DNA from 2 places in the Planococcus shenhongbingii genome. Region 1 is predicted to be linked to the other one. Evidence: riboswitches for the same ligand, from Rfam matches in the RefSeq annotation. Region 1 holds a riboswitch; the other holds the start of a gene.
What was found. Region 1 has a riboswitch for preQ1 ahead of queC (7-cyano-7-deazaguanine synthase QueC). Riboswitches for the same ligand answer to the same signal wherever they lie in the genome.

Region 1 (5,394 bases):
ATCGGGTCGCCTTCAATGGTGTAATTGACAATGCGGATGGCATCTTCTTGCCCTTGGTCAACGTATGACAAGAACCTCTCAAACCTGTCCAAGTTTTCAATTTCTCCATGCCGGTTAAAAATTCGATCTCTTCCAGATGAATCATCGTCATTTGCATCAGGATTTCCTGGATCTTCAGCAGAGCTTTGGCAGCCGGCAGCCAATAACGCAAATCCGATCAGTAAAACCTTTTTCAAGTTTCCCATTATTCACACCTTCTTTTTCAATTAGACGAAAGTGTCCATTGAAAATTACATGTTCCTGCTAATTTATTTCAGCCAGCTATCCAAAAATTTTCTCTGCTCTTCCCCATAATAGTCTATAAAAAACTCTTTGAACTCAGGCGTATTGACATTCTTGAATTGAAATTCCTGATAATATGCGGAAAGAAATTCAAGCGCTTCTTCCTGGCCGCCTCTTTCATTGAAAAAATCCCGCAATAATAGCGGCGCTTCCCCGTATACAGTGGAAGCATATGACCCTTCATTGAACTTTTCCAGCGGTAAATTCACATAGTTTGCAGTTGGGTAGGAAGCAGCGAAGTCTTGGGCTGAACTAAAGCCGTACTGTTCATCATTATAGTAATCCGCTAAAAAAATGGATGCCGCAAATTCCGTCAGGCTTTCATCCGCCCAAGCGTCTTCGTACGGGTCATTGCCGACAATATAATAAAACCATTGATGGGCAATTTCGTGGACTAATACTTCGTCAAGGGCATCGCGAGTTTTAGCCACTTCTATGACGTTCGGATATTCCATATAACCGTCATTTGCAATGATATCAAGTTCCGGAAACGGGTTGTCCCCGATATTTTCTTCGAAGAAAGTATAAGCTGCTTTCGCCATGACTATATTTTCGTCAAGAAAGTCTTGGTCAATCGGCGTAAACAGCCGCAATACCGTGCCGTTTGCTTGTACGGATTCATGCAGCCATTCTTCCGTATTCAAAAAAGCCACATAGAAATCCTTGATGCGCTCTCCTTTTACGGTTCCCGAGGAACTTGGCTCAATGTTTCCTTCGATGGCCGAACTGGCTACGAAATACTCTTTAGGCAAACTATAGCTCACTTCAAAATTGCCGAAGCCGGTATGGTAAGATTCTCCGAGCATATCAAAGTCCTCAATATCCCATCCATTGTCATATTGAGCCAGCATCGGATACCATTGCGCTAGAAAGTAATTATCACCGACTTGGGACAAGCGCATGCCGTCCCTTGGAATCTGCAATGTATAATCAATCACCACTTGTTGGCGGTTTTCAGGTTCCAAAGCATTTTCCAACTCAATCAGCAGCTCATTATTCTCTAGGTTATAAGCCAATTCTCTATCGCCCTGCTTGACTGAATTGACGGCTATTTCTGCTGCTTCCTGCGCCAGTTCTGAAAGTTCTTGTGAGTTAATGGCATTGGGCACAAGATAAAAACCGAGGTCTTCAAAAGCTTCTTCTGATTCATTTAACACTTCGATTTCTGTGCTGATGTGAAACCGGTTCTGCTCATCCAGTTCAAGGTCTATGTTGTAGTCCGCGCTCGCGCCCATTTCGGTTGAACCTTTTTCATTGCTGTCACGCGACAAGAAAACAAGAAGCACTCCGACCACAACCGCAGCCACCGCCACTAAAATCCAAATCATTCGTTTGTTTTTCACCATGCTGGTCATTTGAAATCTCCTATCTTTCTGACGGCATTCTCAAACAGCCAATCAGCCTGTTCTGCGGGTTTTACTGTTTCTTCATAATAGGCTTCCGCTTTCCAATAGCGCCGCTTTAACAAATCGGTTTTGTTTCGCATGTCTTGAGGTTCCCTGAAAAAGCGGTCTTCTGCCGAACATTCCAAGTACACCACTTGATCAAAAAAGTTCCTCCATTCTTTGCGCTGCAGAAATACGCCTTCGATCAAAACGACTCCTTCATCTGGAAGGTCAATGGTTTTTAAACTATGGCTGTCTTTTTCAGTATCGTAATACCACAGCTCCAGAAAATTAGCGCTTTTCAATTTGCCAAAGAAAAACTCGGCCAGATGTTCAGCTTCCCATTGCAAAAAATAATACTCCTGCCATTCTTCCAACCCTGTGCCATAGCGCCGCTTGCGTTCCACAATAAAGTCATCGGTGTGGAATACCTGAACAGAAATACCGGCGCCTATTAAATACTTCTCTAATTCGCCGGCAAAAGTGGTTTTGCCTGACCGGCTTAATCCATCAATTCCAATAATCGTTTTACTTGGAAAATTATGCAGAGGGATATTCCTGAAAAAATCTTCGTATTCTATTTTCAACTTCCAATCAAACCTTTCCTTGATTCTTCTTTTTATCATTCGACAATTGGCTGTTTTTTCCTTCCGAAACTTTTTAAAATGGCACTATTCAAATTTGCTTTCATTACTATTGCCCTTGCCGTTCTATGTTATTATTAACAGTGGTCGAAAAAGAGGTTCGCAAACTCCCTCTCTAAAAAACTAAGGAGATGTTTTAATTGAAAAAAGAAAAAGCGGTTGTCGTTTTCAGCGGCGGCCAAGACAGTACCACTTGCCTGTTCTGGGCATTGAAAAATTTTAGCGAAGTTGCCACGGTGACATTCGATTACGGCCAGCGCCACTCAGCTGAGATTGAATGTGCACGAAAAATTGCAGAAGAACTCGGCGTTTCTTTCAAAGTGCTCGACATGACGTTGATCAATCAGCTGTCAGCTAATGCGCTGACCCGTGATGACATTGAAGTGACGGCAAAAGAAGGAGAACTGCCATCAACTTTCGTGCCAGGCAGAAATCATTTATTCTTTTCATTTGCAGCTGTTTATGCAGATGCCATCGGCGCACGGCATTTAGTCACAGGAGTCAGCCAAACAGATTTCAGCGGCTACCCGGATTGCCGCGATACATTTATCAGATCGCTGAATGTGACATTGAACCTCGCGATGGACAAACAATTCATCATTCATACGCCATTAATGTGGCTTGATAAGTCGGAAGTGTGGGAACTCGCAGATGAATTGGATGCCCTCGACTTTGTGCAAGACAAAACCTTGACGTGCTATAACGGAGTTCCAAGTACAGGCTGCGGCGAGTGTCCGGCATGCGTCTTACGCAACGAAGGACTTGCGGTATACAAAGCGCGGAAGTCAGCAGGTGAACCTGTATGATGCAGCAATTCTATCCAGCAGTTCCACATGAATTCCGTTTTGAACTGAACAAAGACTTGAATTTCTCGGCAGCGCATTTTATCCCGAGCGAAGACGCCGGGCAATGTAAGGAAATGCACGGGCATACCTACTTCGTCAATGTCACAGTCGGCGGAGATGAACTGGATGCTATTGGTTTTCTGATTGATTTTAAATCCATAAAAAAAGCCATCCATAAAAAATACGATCACTCGGTTTTGAATAATCATCCTGAATTCGAAAACAAGTTTCCTACAACAGAACTTTTGGCTCAGCAAATTTGGCAATCCATCCAGGATATTCTCCAGGCTACTGCCAATAAACCAACTTGCCTGCAAGTCATCGTGCGCGAGACTCCGACAAGCTATGTCGTTTACCGCCCGCGCAAGGAGGACTTGCTATGAAAATACCGGTAATGGAAGTTTTCGGTCCGACGATCCAAGGAGAAGGAATGGTCATTGGACAAAAAACGATGTTTGTCCGGACAGCAGGATGTGATTATTCCTGTTCTTGGTGCGACTCCAAATTCACTTGGGACGGCACAGGCCGCAGCGTTTCTAAGCAGCCAATCGACATTATTGAAGAGCTGAAGAGTATCGGTGGCGAAGCATTTTCGCATGTAACGATTTCCGGTGGCAACCCGGCCCTTCATAAAGGAATAGGAGAACTTGTCGACTTATGCCATGAAAACGGCTGGAAAGTCGGAGTAGAAACACAAGGCTCGATTTGGCAGGACTGGATGCCGAAAATTGACGACATCACAATTTCACCAAAGCCGCCAAGTTCTGGCATGGTCAGCGATTTTGAGAAATTGGATGGCTTTTTGCAGAAGTTGAACGACTCAAATGCCAGCTTGAAAGTCGTCATTTTCGACGAAGAAGATTTTAAGTATGCAGAAGATGTCCACTTGCGCTATCCAGGCGTCCCGTTCTTTTTACAGACAGGCAACAGCGACACAGCAACAACCGATGATGCACATTTGACGGCTACTCTTTTAGAGCGCTATGAATGGCTGATTGGCCAGTCGATCCGTTCTGCGATTATGAACGACGCCAAAGTCTTGCCGCAGCTCCACGCACTTGTATGGGGCAATAAACGCGGAGTATAAATATAAGAAAAAGCGTGGAATCATTATTGATTCCACGCTTTTTACAGGCTGTCGAGAAACTTTCGACAGCCTTTTCCATTTCGCTCCAGGACGGACGCTTTTCGCGGGGGACTGCCTGAGCCTCCTCGCTCGCTGGCGAAAACCGTGTGCTCCTGCATCACTGCGCTAGCTTCGTCGCAAATGAAAGGGGCAAAAGTAATTTGCCCCCTTCATTCCCTGCGAGGTCTCAGGACTCGCCCTATTCCCGCAGATGTCGCCGCCTTCCGCTGCATTCAGCTCGCTTTTGCCCCCTTTAGAGACGCTCTAAAAGTGTGACTGTTTGAGAAAGCTCTCTTCTGTTGCTTCCTGCTCTCCAGATATGGAGCCAAACAGCGGAGACGCCTGCGGGATAGCGAGACAGCCGAGACCCCGCAAGGCGCGAAGCGGCTGAGGAGGCTTGGCGCTCGCCCGCGGCAAGCGCAGCTGGTTGGCGGAATATCGGTTAATCGATGATACCTAATACAAATTTCAACTTTCTCAACAAGCTGGAAAAAGCGTGGAATCATTATCGATTCCACGCTTTTTTATTCCTTCTCAGCTGATGCTTTTCAAGGCTTGCTTTACAGTGGCAAAAGACTCGATTGTCGACATGTCTATGCCGCTTTTAATGATCGTCTGTGCCAAATCTGGCCGCAACCCGGCCGCAACCACATGAATCCCCATCAGCCTAAGTGTGCTTCCAATTTGATGAATCGCTTCTGCGACTTGAACGTTAATGGTCACCAGGCCCGAAAAATCCGAAATCACATGTCCTACATTCATATTTGCTAATCTCGGAATAACATTGTCGATAATATGCTTGATCCGCTCTTCATCAATAAAACCAATCAGCGGCAACACGACAATATCATCTTTTATAGGAACAATCGGAGCTGACAATCTTGTCAGTTCTTTTTTGGTTTCTTCCTGATACTGGGCAGAAAGCCGTTCAAACGCAAAAAAGGTTTCGTTCAAACTGACATCCAGCAGCGTATTAATCCGTTTGAATATGAATGCCGATTCCTTAACGGTCAAATCCAAGTCTATGCTGATATCAGTGAATAGTTCATTGA
Region 2 (5,394 bases), 1.2 Mb from region 1:
GCGATTGCTAGCTGATTCTCCACAAGTTAACGTATCGGAGTTTAATAGAGTCTGGGATTTCCGCTATACCACTTTCCTGTCTGATAAATTTCTAGCCAACCCGAACCTGTTGTCGCTCAACCGCTATTTTGCTGGAGATAACCGAACGTTCACTCCTGATTCCTCTCATTACCGTACGCAAGTAAATTTTTCACTGCAACTCGGAAAAGAGGATTCTGCCTTAGAACTTCAAAAGGACGTGGGCATGAGCGTTGCCTACGATTGGCGGAAAAAATTCCGGAAAGCAGATGTGGCTTCTTCTGAAGGCATTCAGCTGGAAAAAGTGAAAGAAGACGAACGAAACGTTAAGGTTATCCTGAAACATAGTGTCGGCAATCCCTTAACAACTTCCCCCAATATTGACTATGATGTATCTGCAACATTTTATCGGGATGGCCACTACGATATCGTAGGGCTGCATGACCAAGCACCCAATCATGAAGTTTACTTGAAAAACGATAAAATGAATGAATGGCTTCAAATTCACGAAGCGGAAAGCAAAGGATTAGCGTGGATGTCCCGTTCGATTGCGAGCCAATACTGGCGGATTTCCAATTTTGAATAGGAAAAGCGAAAGCGGCCGTTTAGCTCCGACAAGCGCTGGAAGAATTTCCGACGAGGGGTGAGGCTCTGCAACTGGACAATGAACAGCGGAAGCAACACAACGCACAAAAAGCTCTGATACGCCTAGGCGCATCAGAGCTTTTACTGTTTATCAAGAAATCTTTTTCGGATATGCGGAGGCGGCAGCATACAGCTATTGAGTTTCCCGAATACCTTGTAGCGGTTTTTAGCGACCACATCATAAGCGCCATCGCGCAATGGACGAGGAAATGATTTTAGATAAAACGCCATTTTCCATAACCCGGTCAAGTGGCGGGAAATCATCAATGCCCCTTCGGATTTAACATAGGCTTTGCCGTCTTGTATCAATACCAGGCTGTCTACGTCCTCCGGCACTTGATGCTTTCGTCTAAGCTCCCGTCCAATATCGCTTTGCAGCGAAGCAAATTGATAATATCCTGCAGGATCATGGTTTATGATGAACTGGACACTGCTATCACAGAAATTACAATCGCCATCAAATAATACAACCGCATGTTCCATCTGAATCCTCCTTTACTTTAAAAAGTACTAGTTATTCCATATCCTCTTTTTCTTCAGCATAAACACTTTCATTCTGAAAGCGTTCCTTGATGAAAAAACAGCTTCCAGCCACTTCCCCGATTTTTCCAAATGGAACTGCGAAGAGATACTTTTCCGCTTGTGTGATTTTGGAGGCGGTACGTTGTTAGTACAGCTTCTGGTCCCAGAATATGCAAGGCAAATTCTGAAATCTCCATCCGGTCCGGGGTTAACGGATGATTTGTGTCATAATCCCTCCGCCTCCAGACTTTCCCTGAACTCCCAAACTCAAAAAATTCCTCATCGAGCACTTCTCCAAGTTTTTGTTTTGAAACCCGGACATCCGGTTGAAGGTGGCTGCATTCCAATTTAAAGATTTCCTTCTCTAATCCCTCCAATACCTTCGCTCCCTATCTGTCATTTCTTTTACTGCAGGCATCTGACAATCCAAGGTCAATCGTATTTTAGCCAAAGAAAACCCCATGCTTGGAAAAGCATAGGGTTGAGGATCAACCTTTTTCTTCGTAGAAATCTTCCATATCTTCATCTTTGCCAGGCTGGTCCTGTGGACTGTCCGAAGAACCAAAATCTTCGACTTCCTGAAATGAATCCGCATCATCCCGAAGCCTGCTGTCTTCTTTTTCCACTGGCTGGCTCGTGGATCCTCTTAACACATCTTCCTCGGGAGGACGTGACGTCATATCAGTATCTTGCTGAGCATGATCAACACAAGTTAAAGCAGTCGGCAATACTTCTAAACGCTCGTACGGGATTTCTTTGCCGCACACTGTGCATTTGCCGTAAGTCCCGTTCTCAATTGCCTCAAGAGCAGCATTTGTATCATCCAATTCGTTTTCTTTAAATTGGTTTAACGCGAGACCGCGTTCCTGATCAAATAAGTCCGTTGCATTATCGGCTGGGTGATTATCATAATTAGACAGTTCGGTTGTATCAAACTCTTCCGTATGCTCCATCCGTCCTTCAAGAGAATTCTTTTGTTTAATCAATTGGTCTTTCAATTGCTTCAATTGTTCCTCAGTCATCCGGGTTCCTCCTTAAAAACTTGCTTGTTCTGTATATTTCCTTTTTCAGAGAAATCAAACCTGATGAAATGCAGCGCCCTTGTATCGCATCAATAATCGTCAAAACGATCAAGCAAGTTGAGCAAATAATCCTCTAATCGATGCTTCATCAATTCGTCTGTTAAACCGGGCATCCCAAAAAGGGTGATATGTAAAAGACGTAAAGGTAAATAGCTGCAGCTGCCGAGGCGTCATAAGCGATATAAAAAGCTGCTTACCGTGCTTATGCCCTTCATCATCCATCGTCTGTTTGGCTTTTTCTCCAACCATGCAAATCGTTGTCTGGCCAAGCAATCGCGTTTGGAAAATGTCCGACTTCAGTTCTATCGCACGATTCCGGATGAATCGATAACTTTCCGTCATTAATGCTAATGTATTGTCCATACCTTTATCACGAGAAATTGATTTTTTCTTTCAGGAGTAACAATGCCTCCTTTGATTGCGGCACTTTTTTGGAAAAAGAAGAGAATTGACAGTGAACGGAAAGTCTTTTACTATAAGTGAGGTTAGTAAAAAATAAATAACCCGGTGACGGGAGAGGTTCATAGCATTATACCCTCTATAAAAAACTATGGATTGACGAAATTCAGCCGAATCCACATGCGATTTGGCTTTTTCTTTTCCTGTTTTTTATACGTCCTCTCTTAAGCCGTATACTTGAAGGAGGCCTTTACCTATGGCAGGAAGAAACGAAGACACATTAGACCATTTGTCGCTGCTCGGCAATCAAAATACGAAGTATAACTTTGAATATGACCCGGACATTTTAGAAGCAATCGATAATTTGCATACACGCGATTATTTTGTAAAATTCAATTGTCCGGAATTTACTTCACTTTGCCCACAGACCGGACAGCCTGATTTCGCGACGATTTATCTCAGCTTTATCCCGGACAAAAAATTGGTGGAAAGCAAATCTCTGAAATTGTATTTATTCAGTTTCCGCAACCACGGCGATTTCCATGAAGACGTCGTCAACATCATCATGAACGATTTAATCAAATTGCTTGAACCCCGTTATATCGAAGTATGGGGCAAATTCACACCGCGCGGCGGCTTGTCGATCGACCCTTACACAAACTATGGAAAACCCGGCACAAAATATGAAGAAATGGCTTCGTACCGCATGATGAACCATGACATGAATCCGGAAACCATTACCAACCGCTAATCGTAAAGCATACCCTTAGCAACATTTGTTGGAATAGAAATAAAAAACTGTAGATAAACTCATTTTACTGAGTCTATCTACAGTTTTTTGATGTGGAGAAAAATATTCTCCGTAAAAGTTCAATTGCTTAATAAAATTTCATTTAAACAACTTTAATTGTTCCGCTTGTGCTGATGATTTCATCGCATTGGCCGTTCTCGACAGAACCAGATCTGCTGCAATCGGCAAATGATCCGATACAGCGGTTTCAATTACGGTTGCCTTTGCAGGCTCCAGATTTTGATCCGTAAAAATATAATCAATCCGTGTCACCGGCTTTAACTTCACTCCATCTGCCTCATGTGTATAAGGAGCCGGGTACGTATAAGAGTTGTCTTTATCCATTTTCAAGAAAACATCATCGTAATGGTTTTCCAATCTTTTGATTTGCAGGTGATCCGGTGCCGCATTAAAATCTCCTGTAATGATTTTTGGAAAACGGCTTTTTTCTGTAATCTCCAAAATTTCATCAATGCTTACTTTGAGTTCTTCTTCTTTCAACGATAAATGTGTGTTAAAGAAGCTAAGATATGTCCCTTTTACTTCGAGAACAACTTCCAGCATTCCCCGCTGTTCACTGTTGGCAATCGGAGAGACCACTTTCGTCAGGAGGTGATTTTCAACATACTTGATCGGATGCTTGCTTAAAACCGCGTTGCCGTACTGGCGCCTGGGCCTTTCAGGTTCATTTGGCTCTAAATCTAAGTTGGCTCCGAAAGCGCCGTACATGCCAAGGCGGCTGCTGAGCCAGTCTACTTGATCGATAAATTCACTGCGTTCAGTAAAATGCCGATCGAGTTCCTGCAATCCGACAATTTCTGCTTCTGATTGCTCAATGACACTTGCTGTCTTTTCCAAATCGACGACATTATTCATACCTAATCCGTGGGCAATGTTGAACGACATCACTTTTATGGGCACGGTGGGGGGGAGTTTTTCTCTCTCCATAAAAAACATCTCCTTTTAAGATGAAACGAGTCCTTGGCAAGGGTTATTGGATGCATTGATTGTAGCAAAATAATACAAAAAATGCTGTTATTTATGTGCTCATTTCAAATAAAAATTTAAGCTATTCAAAAGCTGAAGATATCAGGTAACTTTTTTTAATAGAAAATCGGAAACGCACTTAAACTTTCTGAAGGACTGTTTGTGCTGCTTCTTGTGCATGAGTTTTTGCTGTAGAAACAATGAAGTCAGCAACAATTGGCAAATGGTCTGATGTATCGGTTTCCATTACTGCTACCTGCACCGGATCCAGTTCAGGGTCTGCAAAGACATAATCGATGCGTGTAACCGGTTTGAAGTTTTCACCTGTTTCCGCGTTTCGGTAAGGAGAAGGATACGTATAAGCGTCTCCTCTTTTCATTTTTAAAAAGGTGTCCGCAAAATGCCTATTCAGCCTTCTGATTTGCCCGTCATTAGGAGGAGCATTAAAGTCACCCATCACAATACGGGGAAAATGACGTTTTTCAGTGATGCCAATCAATTCGCCAATGCTGACTTTCAATTCTTCCTCTTTTAAAGAAAGATGCGTGTTGTAAACTGTGATTAAATTTCCTTTAACTTCTATCACTGCTTCCAAAACACCACGCTGTTCATTCTTTCCGAAATCTGTCAGCACTCGGGTCAATTGATGATTTTCCGCATACTTAATCGGGTATTTACTTAAAATCGCGTTGCCGTATTGGCGTCTCGGCTCACCCGCAGCAATCGGCTCAAAATCTAGATTTGCTCCAAATGCCACTTGCATCCCCAGCCGTTCACTTAACCACCGTGCCTGGTCAACAAAAGCACTGCGGGAAGAAAAATAGCAGTCGACTTCCTGCAATGCAATAATATTGGCGCAAGAGTCCTCAATAATACCAGCCGTTTTCTCCAAATCCACTATTCCATTCATTCCCAAACCATGAGCGATGTTAAATGACATGACTTTGACAG

Region 2: another riboswitch for preQ1. It lies ahead of queF (preQ(1) synthase); the one in region 1 lies ahead of queC (7-cyano-7-deazaguanine synthase QueC).

Annotation. Positions count from the first base shown of each region.
Region 1 is NZ_CP129235.1:1,436,246-1,441,639, reverse strand. Features, by position in the region: gene QWY16_RS07180 (DUF4362 domain-containing protein) at 1-245, opposite strand, end outside; gene QWY16_RS07175 (M1 family metallopeptidase) at 309-1,697, opposite strand; gene QWY16_RS07170 (kinase) at 1,694-2,353, opposite strand; PreQ1 riboswitch class I at 2,461-2,504, shown strand; gene queC (7-cyano-7-deazaguanine synthase QueC) at 2,512-3,177, shown strand; gene queD (6-carboxytetrahydropterin synthase QueD) at 3,174-3,599, shown strand; gene queE (7-carboxy-7-deazaguanine synthase QueE) at 3,596-4,303, shown strand; gene QWY16_RS07150 (STAS domain-containing protein) at 4,877-5,394, opposite strand, start outside.
Region 2 is NZ_CP129235.1:220,170-225,563, reverse strand. Features, by position in the region: gene QWY16_RS01210 (DUF3238 domain-containing protein) at 1-604, shown strand, start outside; gene QWY16_RS01205 (thiol-disulfide oxidoreductase DCC family protein) at 745-1,146, opposite strand; gene QWY16_RS01200 (nuclear transport factor 2 family protein) at 1,215-1,562, opposite strand; gene QWY16_RS01195 (TraR/DksA C4-type zinc finger protein) at 1,674-2,207, opposite strand; gene QWY16_RS19350 (cytochrome P450 family protein) at 2,316-2,630, opposite strand; PreQ1 riboswitch class I at 2,778-2,825, shown strand; gene queF (preQ(1) synthase) at 2,923-3,417, shown strand; gene QWY16_RS01180 (endonuclease/exonuclease/phosphatase family protein) at 3,556-4,404, opposite strand; gene QWY16_RS01175 (endonuclease/exonuclease/phosphatase family protein) at 4,583-5,394, opposite strand, start outside.